2 regions of the Enterobacter cloacae complex sp. genome follow, and region 1 is predicted to be linked to the other one. Evidence: predicted binding sites of a transcription regulator. Region 1 holds the regulator's gene; the other holds the start of a gene.
The links. The regulator PurR, encoded in region 1, represses purine synthesis genes. The targets are predictions, from matches to a motif close to CANGCAAACGTTTGCNTG.

Region 1 (9,606 bases):
ATGGTGTGTAGCAGGAAAATACCCTCAGGCTTCAGGTTCCGGTCAGCGACCTCGAAATAGGTCCTGTAGTTCTTGGGCCCGACGTGCTCGAACATGCCAACGGAAACAATGCGGTCGAACTGCTCGTTCAGGTCGCGGTAATCCTGAAGCCGAATATCGACATCCAGCCCCAGGCAACGCGCCTGCGCCATTTTCTGCTGTTCAGCCGAAATCGTGACCCCGACGACGCTCACGCCGTAATGCTTCGCCATAAACCAGGCAAGGCCGCCCCAGCCACAGCCGATGTCCAGCACGCGCATGCCGGGCTGCAACTGCAATTTATCGCAGATTAGCTGTAGCTTATCCTGCTGCGCCTCTTCCAGGGTCGTCGCTTTTTTCCAGTATCCGCAGGAGTACTGCATTAACGGGTCGAGCATGCGGCTGAAAAGGTCGTTGCCCAGATCGTAATGCTCTTTGCCGACGATCCACGCGCGCTTTTTACTTTGCAGATTGAACAGGCGGGCGGAGGCGATACGTAGCGTATCTTTGAAGTGACGGGGGAGCTGATTTTCCAGACCGGCGCGTAATACGCTGGAGAAGAACATATCCAGCCGCTCGCACTCCCACCAGCCGTCCATATAGCTTTCACCCAGCCCTAACGATCCCTCCTGCAAAACGCGTTTGAAAAAATCGGGATGTTTAATCTGGGGATCGGAGGGCGATGAGCCATTAATTGTAATGCCCGCACGTCCCAACAGTTCACTGACGATCCGGGACCAGTTATCGTCCGGAACGCTGACTTCTTCTATACACGATGAACTCATAGCTTCTCCATCACCTTGCTGTGATCAGAACCTTAAAACAGCGTAGACGCTTTTTTGGTTTGTGAGAAATCTCACGGTAAATGCCCGCGAGGCTAATATCCGACGTCGAACAGAGGAAGGGAGATAACCCTTGCCGAAATGCCTTCCATGGTAAAACGGGAGCGCTCCGGCTCCCGTTAACGCTTAATATTTATCGTATTTATCGAACCAAATTCAGTATAGGCCTCAAAAATGGGTGATTCAACAGAAAATTGTTAGCAACCTAATCACTGGTTTTTAACATAATTTCCCGCGCAATCAGGCATGAGACGTTTCGGTTTGCGCGTTGTCATTCTGCTCGCGACGCGCGGAGGACTGCATGCGATACCCCAGACCCGCCAGCGCAACGGTGACCAGCATTACGCTGGTGGTGGTGAGCAGTGGGGTGACAATCAGCGCAGAGACCACGAGGCTTGCCAGGAAGCACAGGCCAAGTTGCAGGGTATTTTGCAGCGCGGCAGCGCGGCCCGTCGCCTGCGGGAACGGACGTAACGCCTGCGCCACAACGATAGGGTAAATGGCCCCGTTAGCGATCGCCATAACGCAGAACGGAATCAAAATTTCTGCAAGCCCGGCGCCGGGAATAAAGCCGACGGCCCAGGTCGCAATCACGCTTAACGCATACAACACCAGCAGCCAGGGCAGCATCTGTTGGCCTTCCCATTTTTGCAGTGCGGCGCGACAGCCATAGCCACCCACCAGGAAGGCGATGGTCTGTGGAACGTAGCTCAGGCCGATAGCCGCCGGGCTGTAGCCCATGTCATGCAGAATGAACGGCGAACCGGTCAGCCAGGCAAAGAAGCTGGCAGAGCAGGCGGCATAAATCAGCACGTTACCGCGATAGGCTTTTGCCCGCAGTAAGGAGGTAAAGGTCACTGGCTGCGCGTCCGGATGCGTCTCTTTTTTACGCGCAGGCTTGAGCCCGAACGCGGGCAGCATCAGCACCAGCGTGATGGCAAACAGCGTGGCGAAAATGGCCTGCCAGTCGAAATGCGCCAGGATCCAGCTGCCCAGCAGCGGGGCGAGCGCCGGCGACAGGCCGACCAGCGGCATAATGGTGGCGAAAATGCGGTTAGTGCGCGAAGCCGGATAATAATCGGTTACCAGCGCCTGCCAGGTGACCGCTGCGGCACAGACGCCGACGGCCTGGATGAAGCGCAGCACGAGGAGCCAGGCGGCATCGCGGACCCACAGCATGCCCAGACAGCCTACGGCAAAAATTGCCAGTCCCAGCAACAGGACGGGTTTACGGCCAAAACGATCCGAGAGCGGCCCCCAGAGCAGTTGCGCCAAGGCAAAGCCTGCGAGGAACAAACTCAGGCTGGCGCTGATGGCGGCGGCAGGGGTTTGCAAATCTTCCTGCATCGCGGCGAACGCGGGCAGATACATATCGGTCGCCAAAAAGCCCAGCACGCTTAAGCCGCCGAGCCAGACTAAAAATCCTTTCCTGGGTTGCACTGTTTATTCTCCTGAGGAGGCAGGTGTACGTTGGCGCAGAGTGTAGGAGGTGCAAAGCAGCTTGTGAAACGCTAATATTTGGCGGGTGAATTCAAAAATTTTGCAGGCAAAAGATGTGGTCAGATTATTCTCTTGAAGTGGTCGATGCCGTGGCGCGTAACGGCAGCTTTACCGGTGCCGCCCAGGAGCTGCATCGCGTTCCCTCGGCCATCAGCTATACGGTGCGTCAGCTGGAAGCGTGGCTGGCGGTCCCGCTGTTTGAGCGGCGCCATCGCGACGTGGAGCTCACGCCGGCCGGCGCGTGGTTTTTGAAAGAGGGGCGGTCTGTTATCAAAAAAATGCAGATCACCCGCGAGCAGTGCCAGCAGATCGCCAACGGCTGGCGCGGTCATCTTTCCATCGCGGTGGATAACATCGTTAAGCCGGAACGCACCCGGCAGATGATCGTCGATTTCTATCGTCATTTCTCCGACGTCGAACTGCGCGTTTCACAGGAGGTGTTTAACGGCGTCTGGGATGCGCTGGCGGACGGCAGGGCAGAGATGGCGATTGGCGCCACCCAGGCGATCCCGGTTGGGGGGCGCTACGCGTTTCGCGACATGGGCATGCTGAGCTGGACCTGCGTGGTCGCGCGCGATCATCCGCTGGCGGCGCTGGAAGGGCCGCTGAGCGATGACACCTTACGCAACTGGCCCTCGCTGGTGCTGGAAGATACGTCCCGTTCGCTGCCGAAGCGCATTACCTGGCTGCTGGATAATCAGCGCCGCGTGGTCGCGCCGGACTGGGAGTCGTCAGCCACCTGCCTGAGCGCGGGGCTGTGCGTTGGCATGGTGCCGGTGCATTTTGCGCGTCCGCGCATTGACGCGGGGGAGTGGGTGGCTCTGACGCTGGAAAATCCCTTCCCGGACGCCGCGTGCTGTCTGACGTGGCAGCAAAACGACGTATCGCCCGCCATGGCCTGGCTGCTGGATTATTTGGGAGACAGCGAAACGCTGAACCGGGAGTGGTTACGGGGACCAGCGTAGCTGGCCCCGTAAAAGGATTAACGACGGTAGTCGCGGAACGGACCGTCCGCAACGGAACGGCGTTCAATCAGGCGCGGGTGCACTTCAATGGACTGGGACTGTTCACGCTTGTTGACGATCCTGTCCATCAGCATATTGAAGGCGGTTTCACCCAGCGAATCTTTCGGCTGGTGAATGGTGGTCAGCGCCGGCGTAAAGAAGCGGGCGTTGCGCACGTTATCATAGCCGATCACCGAGATATCCTGCGGGACGCGCAGGCCGAGTTCATCTGCCGCACAGAGGGCGCCCATGGCCATGATATCGCCGCCGCAGAACACAGCGGTAGGGCGATGCGGCTGGGAGACGATCTGCTGCATGGCGCGATAGCCCGACTCCGGCTCGAAATCGCCCTGAACAATCCAGTTTTCCGGCACGGTAATCAGCGCCTCTTCCATCGCCTTCATGAAACCGGCCAGGCGGCCAGCACCGGTGTTACGCTCCAGCGGGCCCGGGATCACGCCAATTTCACGGTGACCGCGTTCCACCAGGTAACGCCCCGCCATGTAGCCGCCTTCAAAAGCGTTATCGATAACGGAGTCGGTGAAGTCGGCGCGCGCTTCGCCCCAGTCCATCACCACCATCGGAATGTGGCGATACTCTTCCAGCATGGAAAGGACCGACTCTGGGTATTCAGAACACATCACCAGCAGGCCGTCGACGCGCTTTTGCGCCATCATCGACAGATAAGCGCGCTGTTTCTCAATGTTGTTCCACGCGTTGCCCAGAATCAGGGTATAGCCCTTCTGGAAGCAGTTTTTTTCAACGGCTTCGATAATTTCAGCAAAGTAGGCCGCTTCACTGCTGGTGGCCAGCAGGCCAATCGATTTGGTGTGATTAACCTTCAGGCTACGCGCGACCGCACTAGGCGAGTAGTGAAGTTCTTTGATCGCTGCCCAGACGGCATTGCGCGTCTCTTCAGCGACAAAACGCGTTTTGTTAATAACATGTGATACGGTTGTGGTGGAAACGTTTGCGCGTTTTGCTACGTCTTTAATTGTTGCCATTAAATGTCACTCCAGACCATATCCTAAGCTCCTGAAACCATTGAAGGTAAACGTTTGCCTTCTCTCACCCTTATTACGCAATCTTGAGTTGCGACACGCCGGGAAAACGACACAGGACGTCAGGAGGGGGTCAGTGGCCGGTACGCTAATAAATTTAGCGTGGAATTTTGTCCTATCTTGATGAAAAGGGGAAGAGGTAAAGTGGATATCCGCTTAAATCCTGGAAGATTTTTGACCTGAACTGTGTAAAAATGAGCAGGCTCACTTTTCGTAGGGTGAATAAAAGGAGAAAAATTGATGAGTACCGATCTGAAGTTTTCGCTGTTTACCACCATTGTTGTTCTTGCCCTGATTGTTGCGGGTGGTTTAACCGCTGCGCTGCACTGATTTAGATGGAGGGAGAATTTTCTCCCTCGCTTGCCGCTATTGTTATCTTTCCGGCAAAAATCTTTTGCCAAAATGTTAACTTCTCATTTTTTGTGATTGATGTCATGCTTTTGACTTCTTAATTCTGTGCCGGGTAACGGCACGGTATCCGGAGTTTATTCATGAAAATCAATTTTCCCCTGCTGGCCCTGGCGATTGGCGCCTTTGGGATTGGCACCACTGAATTCTCCCCGATGGGGTTATTGCCTGTTATCGCCCGGGGCGTGGATGTCTCTATCCCTGCGGCCGGTATGTTGATTAGCGCCTACGCGATCGGCGTGATGGTGGGCGCGCCGCTGATGACGCTGCTGCTTTCGCACCGCGCGCGCCGCAATGCGCTGATTTTCCTGATGGCGATTTTCACCCTGGGCAACGTGCTTTCCGCGATTTCGCCGGATTACACCACCCTGATGCTTTCCCGTATTCTGACCAGCCTGAACCATGGCGCCTTCTTCGGGCTGGGCTCGGTTGTTGCCGCCAGCGTGGTGCCAAAACATAAGCAGGCCAGCGCGGTAGCCACCATGTTTATGGGGCTGACCATCGCCAATATCGGCGGTGTTCCCGCCGCCACCTGGCTGGGAGAAGCTATCGGCTGGCGTATGTCTTTCCTCGCAACCGCCGGACTGGGCGTGGTCGCGATGGTCGCGCTGTTCTTCTCACTGCCGAAAGGAAGTGCGGGAGAACGTCCGGAAGTACGTAAAGAGCTGGCGGTGCTGATGCGTCCCCAGGTGCTTTCCGCGCTGCTCACCACGGTACTGGGGGCGGGGGCGATGTTTACGCTCTACACCTATATCTCCCCGGTGCTGCACGACATTACCCATGCAACGCCACTCTTTGTTACCGCGATGCTGGTGCTGATTGGTGTCGGGTTCTCGATTGGCAACTATCTCGGCGGCAAATTTGCCGACCGCTCCGTGAGTGGGACGCTGAAAGGCTTCTTAACGCTGCTGATCGTCATCATGGTGGCGATCCCGTGGCTGGCGCGTAACGAAGTGGGCGCCGCGGTTGCCATGTTGGTGTGGGGCGCCGCAACCTTTGCCGTGGTGCCGCCGTTGCAGATGCGCGTGATGCGTGTTGCGCATGAGGCGCCGGGGCTCTCATCGTCCGTGAATATCGGTGCGTTTAACCTGGGCAATGCGCTGGGAGCCGCTGCGGGCGGGGCGGTGATTTCCGGTGGTTTAGGTTACAGCTTTGTGCCGGTGATGGGGGCGATCATTGCCGCACTCGGCCTGCTGCTGGTGCTGATGTCCGGGCGTAAACAGCCAGAAGCGGTGTGTACGGCGGAATAAACAAAAACGCAGAAGGGTTGCCCCTTCTGCGTGTCCCTTACGCGGCGAAGTTCTTCGCAACAAATTCCCAGTTAACCAGTGCCCAGAAGTGCTCCAGGTAGTTCGGGCGCGCATTACGATAATCAATGTAATAGGCGTGTTCCCATACGTCCACGGTCATCAGCGGCGTTGCGCTGGTGGTCAGCGGCGTACCCGCATTAGAGGTGGAAACGATAGCCAGTTTGCCATCGGCCTCTTTCACCAGCCAGGTCCAGCCGGAGCCAAAGTTTTTAACGGCGGCGTCAGTAAACTTCGCTTTGAAATCCGCGAAGCTGCCGAACGCGGTGTTAATCGCTGCGGCCAGGTCACCGGTAGGTTCCCCGCCTGCATTCGGTGCCAGGCAGTGCCAGTAGAAGGTGTGGTTCCACACCTGAGCAGCATTGTTGAAAACGCCGCCGTCTGAATTGCGCACGATCTCTTCCAGCGTTTTGCCTTCAAAATCGGTGCCTTTAATCAGGTTGTTCAGGTTGGTGACATAGGTCTGGTGATGTTTGCCGTAATGGTACTCCAGGGTTTCCGCGGAAATGTGCGGGGCCAGGGCGTCTTTTGCATACGGTAGTGCAGGTAATTCGAACGACATTGCTTCTCTCCTTATTGTTTTATACGTTGCCAATAACCCTACAGACAACAAGGACAGAATAGCAAATTGAAAGGGTATGCAAAAGAGGAACTTACCCTGCCGCAGGAGCGACAGGGCAGAGTTTAGCGGACGGTTTTTGGCGTCATCACGCGGCGCGCACCCACATAGTGGCGCACCCAGTAATCTTCGCTGAGGGAGGTGATCTGAATGTCCCGTCCGCTGCGCGGTGACTGGATAAACTTACCGTTACCCACGTACACCCCAACGTGATCGGCCGTGCCGCGTCCCTGAGTGCGGAAGAACACCAGGTCGCCATTTTGCAGCTCGCCACGGTTTACAGGCGCGGCGTCGCGCAGGTGGTACATTTCATTGGCGGTGCGAGGAATGCGGAACTTCACCAGATCTTTATAGGCATAATAGACCAGCCCGCTACAGTCAAAACCGGTGCGGGGAGAGGTGCCCCCCCAGCGATACGGTTTACCAATTTGCCCCATCAGCTTATTCATCGCCGTTTTTTGCGCTTTCTGCATACGCGCTTTATGCACGTCAGCCAGCTTCGTCACTTTAGCGCATTTTGTTTTATGCCCTTTGCGCACGGTGCATTTTTCACTCACAAGGCTGGCGGTTTTACGGGTGGTTTTGTGCGTGCCGGAACGGAGGGTTTTGGTTTTGCTGGAGGCGGTCTTTTTGGTCTGAGCGGTGGTTTTCTTTTTAACGGTTTTGCTGGTGGTTTTTTTCTTATGTTCTGTGGCTTTTGCCAGATGCGTTTTTTGTACAGCAGAATGCCGCGCCTGTTCGGAGGCGTTCGCCGCTGGCGTCAATGAGAGTGTGGTAAACAGTAAAGCACAGAGCGTCATCGAGATTTTAGTTATCCGCGCCACTGGGCAGTCCCCTGATAAGTGCAGGCCAATAAAGCATACCCGCGTGAGATTTACAAAACCTGTCGATTCTAATCCATAAAATCAGAATAAGTTAATAGCATTTTTCATTCAAAAATTGTGTTTCGTTAGCAAGTGCAAAAAAATTCACCATTCTGTTGCACGCGTGTTCGCTCCTTAAGCAAAACCGCACGGTGCGTGGCGTTAAGCGTCATTTGCAATGCAACTTTATGCGATAAGCGATAAAATAATGAGACGTGACAAAAATGTTATTTTCCGATGTCGGCCTGAACCGCTACAATGTCAGACTGATGCCGTAACAGAAGTTAAAGGAAGCAAGACATGAGCACCACTATTGAAAAAATTCAGCGCCAGATCGCTGAAAACCCGATTCTCCTGTACATGAAAGGTTCCCCGAAGCTGCCAAGCTGCGGCTTCTCCGCGCAAGCTGTTCAGGCGCTGTCTGCCTGTGGTGAGCGTTTTGCTTACGTTGATATCCTGCAAAACCCGGACATTCGCGCCGAGCTGCCAAAATACGCAAACTGGCCGACATTCCCACAGCTGTGGGTTGACGGTGAACTGGTTGGCGGATGCGACATACTGATTGAAATGTATCAGCGTGGCGAATTGCAGCAGCTGATCAAAGAGACTGCGGCGAAGTATAAAACCGAAGAGCCGGACGCAGAGTAAGTTTTCTGCGGATATAAAAAAGCGACCACATTATGCTGGTCGCTTTTTTTTTCGCGTGGCGCTGTCGCTTACCCGACTTATGACTGAATATCGGCCTCGTCGCCCATCGGCAGGGGCCAGCCGCCCAGTCGTTTCCAGCGGTTGACGATCTCGCAGAACAGCTCCGCCGTGCGCTCTGTATCGTACAGCGCGGAATGGGCCTGGGTGCCGTCAAACGCGATACCCGCTGTGATGCAGGCTTTGGACAGCACGGTTTGCCCCAGCGCCAGGCCGCTCAGCGCAGCGGTGTCGAAGGTCACAAACGGATGGAATGGATTGCGTTTCAGCGAGGCGCGCTCGGCGGCAGCCATAGTGAAGCTATGATCGAACGTCGCGTTGTGGGCCACCATGATGGCGCGGCTACAGTCATTTTCTTTCATGCCTTTACGCACCATTTTGAAAATGGCGTGCAGCGCCTCGTATTCGCTTACCGCCCCGCGCAGCGGGTTTGTCGGGTCGATTCCGTTAAAGGCCAGCGCCTCTGGCTGTAAGTTTGCCCCTTCAAAGGGTTCAACGTGGAAATGCAGCGTGGTGTCCGGTACAAGCCAGCCCTGTTCATCCATCTTCAGCGTGATGGCGGCAATCTCAAGCAGCGCATCGGTTTTAGCGTTAAATCCGGCTGTTTCTACATCAATGACAACGGGATAAAAACCACGAAAACGGTCGCACAGACCGGTAAATTGAGCGTTATCGGACATCAGGGTCTCTTACAAGGGGGAAAAAGCAGTGCGCATTATGGCAAATTTTGAGAGGGGATGCAGCAAAACAACGGGCGCATAGTGCGCCCTGTGGGATCAGTTGCCCAGACCGCGACCAGCGTCTTTGGCTTCGATCAGCTCGATTTTATAACCGTCCGGATCTTCAACAAACGCAATCACGGTGGTGCCGCCTTTAACCGGACCGGCTTCACGGGTGACGTTACCGCCGTTGCTGCGGATACGTTCGCAGGCTTCCGCCGCGTTATCCACTTCCAGCGCGATATGGCCGTAAGCCGTGCCCAGCTCATAGCTGTCCACGCCCCAGTTATAGGTCAGCTCGATGACCGCTTCATCTGACTCCGGGCCGTAACCCACAAAAGCCAGAGAGTATTTGTATTCCGGGTTTTCGCTGGTGCGCAGCAGCTTCATGCCCAGAACGTTAGTGTAGAAATCGACAGAACGTTGCAGGTCGCCAACGCGCAGCATGGTGTGAAGTAGGCGCATAATTTCCTCATTAACCAATGAAATGGATTATCTTTTTGAACAGAAACGATGTTTTAGTATAGCGGCGAAATGTCGCCGCTATCAACGTACAAAGC
Region 2 (9,606 bases), 720 kb from region 1:
TTAATCACAGCGCCCATTAGCATGCCTCCGGCGCTGCCCCCCATGCCAAAGCAGAGCTGCGGATCGCCATACCCCTGGGCGAGCAGCGCATCGCAGACGTCCAGGTAATCATTGAAGGTATTTTTCTTTTTGAGAAATTTTCCGTCTTCATACCAGTGCTGCCCCAGCTCGCCGCCGCCGCGAATATGGGCAATCGCATAAACAAAGCCACGGTCGAGCAGGCTCAGCCTGCTGCTGCTGAAATCGGCGTCCATGCTGGATCCGTAGGAGCCGTAACCGTAGACGAGGATGGGGTTTTTGCCTTTGTTGAAGTGGTCCTTGTGGTAGACGAGAGACACGGGGACTTCGACGCCGTCGCGCGCGGTCACCCACAGGTGCTCACTGCGATAATTCTCCGACTCAAATCCCCGAACCTCCGCCTGCTTAATCACCTGACGCTGCCCGGTGTCCATATCCAGTTCAAACAACGTGTCCGGGGTAGTCATCGACGAATAGCCATACCGCAGGCGGGACGATTCCGGTTCCGGGTTAAAGCCAATCCACGTGACGTAAGCCGGGTCATCAAACGCAATACCCACCACCTCGCGGGTTTTGCGGTTGATTTGTCGGATACTGGTCAGCCCGCGCTGGCGCTCTTCCACCACCAGCCAGTCTGTAAACAGGGTGAACCCCTCCAGCATCACCTGATCGCGCGCGGGAATTAACACTTCCCACTTCCGTTCATCGCGCACTTTGGTTTTATAAAGACCAAAGTTTTTGCCCTCGCGATTTGAACGCAGGTAAAAGCTGTGCTGGAAGTGATCCAGGCTGTACTCATGATCTTTACGGCGCGGCAGGAAGCACAGCGGCTGCGCATCCGGCAGTTCGGCATCCAGCAGCAACACCTCAGAGGTGGTGGCGCTGGCAAGGAAGATAGTCACGTAGTGGCGAGATGAGGTTTTATGCAGGCTGACGTAGAACGTCTCGTCTTTTTCCTCGTACACCAGCTCGTCGTCGGCGGAATCGGTCCCCACCGTGTGGCGCCAGACCTGATAAGGCAGCAGCGTTGAGGCATGCTTTTTAACGTAGTAGACCGTTTCTGAATCGTTGCCCCAGACAAAATCGGGGGAAACATTATCCAGCATTTCGGGATACCAGTTTCCCGTTTCAAGATTGCGGAAGCGCAAACCGTACTGCCGGCGGGAAAGATAATCCTCCGCCAGCGCCATAATGGCGTTATCAGGGGAAATCGACATGCCGCCCAGCGTGTAAAACTCACTGTGGGCCGCACGTTTATTAGCATCAAGCAGGATATCCCATTCGTCCCACTCGGCACTCAGCACCGACTGGCGCTGATAGATGGGATATTCGTTTCCCGGCTCGTAAATATGGCGATAGCGATAGCCGTTTTTGCACCACGGGGCTGAGACATCGCGCTGGGGAATACGCTGCACCATTTCGCTCAGGAGCCTGTCCTGAAGCGCCTGCTGGCTGGCCATGACCTTTCGGCCATAGTCGTTTTCCTCGTGCAGATAGTCGAGCACCTCTGGCCGGGAACGAGAATCGTCCCGCAGCCAGTAGTAGTTATCTATACGCGTATCGCCATGCGTGACGATCGCATAAGGAGTACGTCGGGCTTTTGGAGGCATGGCATTCTTACTTTTTCGTTTTACATCCTATAAGGTTGGCAAAACGCGCGTATGATGCAAGCGAAACATGCCCTTCTAGCCCGCGAGGGTCTGTTTCTGCTGCTGAATATCCTGCTCGATCCCCTCACGAACGTCCTGCGGGATCTTCAGCGCATCGCCGAGGGCGTTCAGGTAGCTGCGCTCCATAAAGTGATCGACATCGATGGCGGCACAGCTCAGAAAATAGAGTTCCAGCGCCTCTTCTTCGTTTTTCACGCTTTGCGCCAGGCGCTGCGGATCGAGCGGCTGTTCAATGGCCTGCGCCACCAGCGCCCTGCCCTGCTCCTCGACGCCCGCTTCCCGCATTTGCTGTTCGATCGCGGCGCGTTCACTGGCATCGATATGCCCGTCGCTTTTGGCCGCGAACACCAGCGCGAGGATCAGACGCTCGGTGCGTACGTCTAGCGACGTCGCCTGCTTCCCGTACTGCGGTTCATCCTGATGCGCGTTGCGCACTTTGTCCTTGTATTTATTCCATAAAACGCTGCCCGCAATAGCTCCTCCGCCCGCCAGCAGCGCGCCGGTGCCATATTTCGTCAGCAGCTTCCGCGATGATTTATTGGCAACCAGCAAACCGGCCAGCCCGCCGAGCGCTCCCGGCACCAGCAGCTTGCTTAGACCCTGCTCGCCGGACGACGAGCCTTTTTGTCCCAACAGGGATTGCAGTTGATTCATCCAGCCTGACATATTTTTCCTCACGTTACGGTGCGTACTTTCACAGCCTAAGCGAGCAGGTGTCAGGAAATGTCTGTCAGTGCTAAAGAAGCGCAAATTTCTCCCCTGCCCTGGCTATCCCCATACAAGACAGACGCAAACGTTTTCGTTTATACTGCCCGCAACTTTTTCAGGGGGATTTTATGACTCGTTTAGGAACCGCGCTGCGCCCTGCCGCGACGCGCGTAATGCTGTTGGGATCGGGTGAACTGGGTAAAGAAGTGGCCATTGAATGCCAGCGTTTGGGCGTGGAGGTGATTGCGGTGGACCGTTACGCGAATGCCCCAGCGATGCACGTCGCGCATCGCTCGCACGTCATTGATATGCTTGACGGCAATGCCCTGCGGGCGTTGATTGCCGAAGAAAAACCGGATTTCGTGGTGCCTGAAATTGAGGCCATTGCCACTGAGGTGTTGGTGGCCCTTGAGCAGGAAGGCCAGCGCGTAGTGCCTTGCGCCACAGCAGCAAAACTGACCATGAACCGGGAAGGCATTCGTCGCCTGGCCGCAGAAGAATTACAGCTCCCGACGTCAAGCTACCGTTTTGCCGGGGATAAAGCTGCGTTTCTCCAGGCCGTCGTAGAGATTGGCTACCCGTGCATCATTAAGCCGGTAATGAGCTCCTCCGGCAAAGGGCAGAGCTTTATCCGCGACAGCAGCACGCTGGACAAGGCCTGGGACTATGCCCAGCAGGGTGGTCGTGCCGGTGCCGGGCGCGTCATCGTGGAAGGCGTGGTGAAGTTTGATTTCGAAATTACCCTGCTTACCGTCAGCGCCGTGGACGGCGTTTATTTCTGCGACCCGATTGGTCATCGTCAGGAAGACGGCGATTATCGCGAATCCTGGCAGCCGCAGCAGATGAGCGCGCTGGCGCTGGCGCGCGCGCAGGAGATCGCCCGCAAGACGGTGCTGGCGCTGGGCGGCTATGGCCTGTTCGGCGTGGAACTGTTTGTTTGCGGCGACGAGGTGATTTTCAGCGAAGTCTCCCCTCGCCCGCACGATACCGGGATGGTCACGCTGATTTCACAGGATCTCTCCGAGTTTGCGCTGCACGTGCGCGCTTTCCTCGGCCTGCCGGTTGGCGGCATTCGTCAGTACGGCCCGGCTGCCTCCGCGGTGATCCTGCCGCAGCTGACCAGCCAGAATGTCACTTTTGATAACGTCGAAGGTGCGGTTGGCGCAGGCTTGCAGGTTCGACTGTTCGGCAAACCGGAGATCGACGGCACCCGTCGTCTGGGCGTGGCGTTAGCAACCGGGGATAACGTGGACGAAGCCGTTGCAAGAGCGAAAAGAGCGGCTGCGAACGTCAGCGTTGCAGGATAAAAAAAACGGGCCACGTGGCCCGTTTTTCTTACTGCGAATCGCTTACTGTTTCGCGCCTTCTACCGCTTCGCGAGCCAGTTTAGTGATGCGATCCCAGTCGCCCGCTTCCAGCGCATCCGCAGGAACCAGCCAGGAGCCGCCGATGCACAGCACGCTTTTCAGCGCCAGGTAGTCGCGGTAGTTGGCTGGAGAGATACCGCCCGTTGGGCAGAAACGCACCTGCGAGAATGGACCCGCAATCGCCTGCAATGCTTTGGTGCCGCCGTTCGCTTCAGCCGGGAAGAATTTAAACTCTTTCAGGCCGTAATCCATGCCCAGCATCAGTTCAGAAACGGTGCTGATACCCGGGATCAGAGGAATAGTGCCTTCGGTTGCGGCTTTCAGCAGCGGCTCGGTCAGACCCGGGCTGATGGCAAACTGTGCGCCCGCTTCGGTCACTTCCGCCAGCTGCTGCGCATTCAGAACCGTACCTGCACCAACGATCGCGTCCGGCACTTCTTTGGCGATAGCGCGGATCGCATCCATCGCACAGGCAGTACGCAGGGTCACTTCCAGAACGCGAACGCCACCCGCAACCAGCGCCTTCGCCATCGGAACAGCGTGCTCCAGTTTATTTACCACAATAACCGGCACGACAGGGCCAGTGGTCAGGATTGCTTCTGCACTTGTTTTCCAGTTTTTCATCAGAGTTTTCTCTCGCCAGATCGTTAAAATCAAGTCGTCTTAAAACGTAATACAGGTTGCGCCCTGCTCCGCACCGGAGAGTTTCTCGCGCAACGCACCAAACATTTCACGCCCGGTACCCACGCGCGACGCGCTCAGGTCAGGAATATGTGGCTGACGTGCCGCCAGCTCTGCTTCATCCACCAGCAGGGTTAACTCGCCTGTCTGACCGTTAACGCGGATCATGTCACCATCACGGACTTTCGCCAGCAGGCCACCGTCGTAGGCTTCCGGGGTGACGTGGATAGCTGAAGGCACTTTACCGGATGCCCCGGAGAGGCGTCCATCGGTGACCAGCGCAATTTTGAAACGGCGGTCCAATAATACACCAAGCGGCGGCATAAGTTTATGTAATTCTGGCATCCCGTTCGCTTTTGGTCCCTGATGACGCACAACGACCACGCAGTCTTTATCCAGCAGACCCGCGTCAAAGGCAGGTAAAACGTCGTGCTGGCTTTCGAACACCACGGCCGGGGCTTCAATCACCTGATTCTCTTCCGGCACGGCAGAGGTTTTCATCACCGCACGCCCAAGGTTACCGCTCAGCACTTTGGTGCCGCCGTGAGGAGAGAACGGTTTCTCGAAGGTGGCAATGACCTGCGGATCGAGCGAGTCGCTCGCCCCTTCACGCCAGTCCAGCTCACCGTTGTTCAGCCATGGCTCAAGGGTATAGCGATGCAGGCCAAAGCCCGCCACCGTGTTGACATCCTCATGCAGCAGGCCGCCTTTCAGCAGCTCGCGCATCAGCACCGGCACGCCGCCCGCCGCCTGGAAGTGGTTGATGTCCGCCGGACCGTTCGGGTACAGACGCGCCATCAGCGGCACCACGGAGGAGATATCGGAGAAGTCATCCCAGTTGATCAGAATGCCCGCCGCGCGCGCCATTGCGACCAGGTGCATGGTGTGGTTGGTTGAACCGCCGGTTGCCAGCAGGGCAACGATACCGTTGACGATGACTTTTTCATCCACCATTTTGCCCATCGGCATCCATTCGTTGCCGTTACCGGTCAGGCGGGTGACCTGACGGGCTGCGGCTTCGGTCAGCGCCTTACGCAGCGGCGCGTCCGGCTGAATGAACGAGGAGCCCGGCAGCTGCATTCCCATAAACTCCACCACCATCTGGTTGGTGTTGGCCGTACCGTAGAACGTACAGGTGCCCGGCGCGTGGTAGGACGCGGCTTCCGCTTCCAGCAGCGCCTTACGATCCGCTTTTCCTTCGGCATACAGCTGGCGAATGCGCACTTTTTCCTTATTCGGCAAACCGCTTGCCATCGGGCCTGACGGCACAAAAATCGCTGGCAGATGGCCAAACGACAGCGCGGCCATCACCAGCCCCGGGACGATTTTGTCGCACACGCCCAGATAGAGCGCGCCATCAAACATATTGTGCGAGAGGCCAACCGCCGCAGACATGGCGATCACTTCGCGGCTCAGCAGCGACAGCTCCATGCCGTCCTGCCCCTGGGTGACGCCGTCGCACATGGCCGGCACGCCGCCCGCAACCTGGCCCACCGCGTTTACGCTATGCAGTGCGTTGCGAATGATGTTCGGGTAAACCTCGTACGGCTGGTGGGCAGAGAGCATGTCGTTATAGGAGGTAATAATGGCGATGTTGTTACGCAACATGCTTTTCAGCGCGTCTTTATCGCCAGGCTGACAGGCGGCGAAGCCGTGGGCCAGATTCCCGCAGGCCAGCTGCGAGCGGTGGACCGTTTCGCTCTTCGCCTGTTCAATGCGGGCGAGATAGGCAGAACGGGTCTCTTTCGAGCGCTCAATTATGCGTTGTGTTACGCGTAACAATGTCGGATTCATAAAAGCTCCTCTAATTTATCTGTCCGGGCTCGGGAGTTTACACAGGTTCTGACGGTTGTTAACAACGCTGAAACGCCTGTTATCCGGAGCGCAGGGGCAAAATGTCTAAGAGGAGTGTAATAAAAAAAGCTCCGCGGGTGAATCCACGCGGAGCTTAAAAAGTAAAAATGATGCCACTTGCTGTGTTAGATCATGTTACCGGTAAAATAACACCAATGGGCTAGAGAGCTTTACTCAAACTCGTTCCAGGAGCGGCCATCGCGGGTGATCATCGCAACGGAGGCAACTGGTCCCCATGTTCCCGCCTGATACGGTTTTGGCGCATCCTGATCGGCAGCCCACGCTTCGGTAATGGAGTCGACCCATTTCCACGCCTCTTCCACTTCATCGCGACGGACGAACAGCGCCTGGATACCGCGCATGGTTTCCAGCAGCAGACGCTCGTAAGCATCGGCCAGATGCGTCTGGTTGAAGGTTTCAGAGTAGCTCAGGTCCAGCTTGGTGGTTTGCAGGTTGTGCTTGTGATCAAGACCCGGCACTTTGTTCAGGATCTGAATATCCACACCCTCGTCCGGTTGCAGACGGATGGTCAGTTTGTTCTGCGGCAGCTCCTGCCAGGATTCTTTGAACAGGTTCAGTTCCGGGTTTTTGAAGTAGACCACCACTTCGGAGCATTTTGCCGGCAGACGCTTACCGGTACGCAGGTAGAACGGCACGCCGGCCCAGCGCCAGTCGTCGATATCCACGCGGATAGCCACAAACGTCTCGGTATTGCTGGACTTGTTCGCGCCCTCTTCTTCCAGATAGCCAGGGACTTTTTTCCCCTGGGCAAAACCTGCGGTGTACTGACCGCGAACGGTTTTCTCACGCACGTTGGAGCGATCGATACGGCGCAGTGATTTCAGCACTTTCACTTTGGCGTCACGAATGCTGTCGGCCGTCAGATCCGACGGTGGAGACATGGCAATCATGCACAGAATTTGCAGCAGGTGGTTCTGGATCATGTCGCGCATCTGGCCGGCCTGGTCAAAGTAACCCCAGCGGCCTTCGATACCCACCTCTTCCGCCACGGTAATTTCCACATGGTCGATGGTGCGGTTGTCCCAGTTGTTCACAAAAAGGGAGTTAGCAAAGCGCAGCGCCAGCAGGTTCAGAACCGTCTCTTTGCCCAGGTAGTGGTCAATACGGTAAACCTGGCACTCCTCAAAGAACTCGCCCACCTGGTCGTTGATTTCACGAGAGGTTGCCAGCGACGTGCCCAGAGGCTTTTCCATCACCACGCGTGCCGGTTTGGCGTTCAGCTTCGCTTCGCCCAGACCTTTGCAGATGGCGCCGAAGGTGCTTGGCGGCATGGCGAAATAGTTAATGGTGACGCGATTTTCCTGGTCCAGCATTTCACCCAGACGGGTAAAGGCGCTGACATCATTGACGTCCAGGTTACAAAAATCGAGGCGCCCGCTCAGCTTATCCCACAGGCTTTCATCGATTTTTTCTTTCATGAACGTTTCGAGCGCCTCGCGCACGACTTTGGTATAAGCTTCTTTATCCCAGTCGGCGCGCCCTACCCCAAGGATTCGGGTGTCGGGATGGATCTGGCCCGCTTTTTCCAGCTGATACAGGGAAGGCAGCAATTTTCGGCGTGCAAGATCGCCTTTCGCGCCGAAAATGACCAGGTCACATGCCTGGGCTGTTTGCGTTACCGCCATGTCATTCTCCTCAGTTAGATCGCCTGGTACTCTGCCAGGTATCGTTGTAATTTTATTACAATGCACTGTACTGCTTTTACGCATTTCCTGAAACCATTAGCGCTTAACGTCACGTGCGATACGGCGATTTTTCGTCGTCCAGACCTTTAAGCCCGCCTAATGACGCAACAAACGTCGATTCTTTGCGCAACGGAGTCAGGGCAAAACCCGACGTCGATCAAGTAATGAAAAAAAACAACAACATTTCTTGTCGACGGTTACCCTTTCGGAAGTCCCGGGGGTAATATCGGCTAAATCGAATCAGGGTTTCATCTCTGTATGAAATCGTTTATGCCCTCATGAGCGTCTTGTTAACAATGAACATGCTGGAAAAAATCCAGTTTCAACTGGAACACCTTAGCAAATCCGAGCGCAAAGTGGCTGAAGTTATTCTCGCCGCCCCCGCTCAGGCGATTCATTCAAGCATCGCCGCTCTGGCACAGGAATCGGGCGTCAGCGAACCGACGGTTAATCGATTCTGTCGTAGTCTGGACACGCGCGGCTTTCCTGATTTTAAACTGCATCTGGCCCAAAGTCTGGCAAACGGCACCCCGTATGTTAATCGCAATGTGGATGAAGACGACAGCGTTGATGCTTACACTGCGAAAATATTTGAGTCGGCTATGGCGACGCTCGACCACGTGCGCCAGTCTCTGGATATGAGTTCGGTGAACCGCGCGGTTGATTTACTCACGCAGGCCAAACGGATTGCCTTCTTTGGCCTTGGCTCGTCGGCTGCCGTAGCACATGACGCCATGAATAAATTCTTTCGCTTCAACGTGCCGGTGATTTATTCCGATGACATTGTGCTGCAACGCATGAGCTGTATGAATTGTAGCGAAGATGATGTCGTGGTCCTCATCTCCCACACGGGCCGCACCAAGAGCCAGGTCGAGCTGGCGCAGCTCGCGCGTGACAACGATGCGATGGTCATCGCCCTGACGACGGCGGGTACGCCGCTGGCCCGGGAAGCGACGCTCGCCATTACCCTGGACGTACCGGAGGACACCGACGTCTACATGCCGATGGTCTCCCGCCTGGCGCAGTTGACGGTCATTGACGTGCTGGCGACCGGTTTTACCTTACGCCGGGGCGCAAAATTCCGGGATAACTTGAAGCGGGTCAAGGAAGCCCTGAAAGAATCGCGTTTTGATAAAGAATTGCTTATAAAGAGCGATGTTCCCTAATAACGACGAAGTACGATTTACGGCATTCGGTCCCCTCGCTACTGCCTTGCAATAGATGAAGTCCGATTCAATGTTCACGCAACACCAAAGTTGTTTCAGTCAACGGAGTATTACATGTCCAGAAGGCTTCGCAGAACCAAGATCGTTACCACCTTAGGCCCGGCCACTGACCGCGATAATAACCTCGAGAAGATTATCGCCGCGGGTGCCAACGTGGTGCGTATGAACTTCTCTCACGGTACGCCAGAAGATCATAAATTACGTGCCGATAAAGTGCGTGAAATCGCAGCTAAACTGGGACGCCATGTTGCTATCCTCGGCGATCTTCAAGGTCCAAAAATTCGCGTATCGACCTTCAAAGAAGGCAAAGTCTTCCTCAACATCGGCGACAAATTCCTGCTGGATGCCAACCTGAGCAAAGGTGAAGGCGATAAAG

Region 2: purT (formate-dependent phosphoribosylglycinamide formyltransferase) is a predicted target of PurR. The motif match lies at 2,475-2,492, and genes of this name have one in related genera.

Annotation. Positions count from the first base shown of each region.
Region 1 covers NZ_LT991957.1:4,043,992-4,053,597, forward strand. Annotated here, with positions in the region: gene cfa (cyclopropane fatty acyl phospholipid synthase) at 1-803, opposite strand, end outside; gene punC (purine nucleoside transporter PunC) at 1,101-2,300, opposite strand; gene punR (DNA-binding transcriptional activator PunR) at 2,414-3,325, shown strand; gene purR (HTH-type transcriptional repressor PurR) at 3,343-4,368, opposite strand; gene cydH (cytochrome bd-I oxidase subunit CydH) at 4,666-4,755, shown strand; gene DBR02_RS19965 (MFS transporter) at 4,917-6,083, shown strand; gene sodB (superoxide dismutase [Fe]) at 6,121-6,702, opposite strand; gene DBR02_RS19975 (C40 family peptidase) at 6,825-7,583, opposite strand; gene grxD (monothiol glutaredoxin 4) at 7,923-8,270, shown strand; gene rnt (ribonuclease T) at 8,348-9,007, opposite strand; gene gloA (lactoylglutathione lyase) at 9,104-9,511, opposite strand.
Region 2 covers NZ_LT991957.1:4,761,217-4,770,822, forward strand. Annotated here, with positions in the region: gene ptrB (oligopeptidase B) at 1-1,628, opposite strand, end outside; gene DBR02_RS23450 (tellurite resistance TerB family protein) at 1,704-2,354, opposite strand; gene purT (formate-dependent phosphoribosylglycinamide formyltransferase) at 2,525-3,703, shown strand; gene kdgA (bifunctional 4-hydroxy-2-oxoglutarate aldolase/2-dehydro-3-deoxy-phosphogluconate aldolase) at 3,746-4,387, opposite strand; gene edd (phosphogluconate dehydratase) at 4,427-6,238, opposite strand; gene zwf (glucose-6-phosphate dehydrogenase) at 6,469-7,944, opposite strand; gene DBR02_RS23475 (MurR/RpiR family transcriptional regulator) at 8,301-9,170, shown strand; gene pyk (pyruvate kinase) at 9,285-9,606, shown strand, end outside.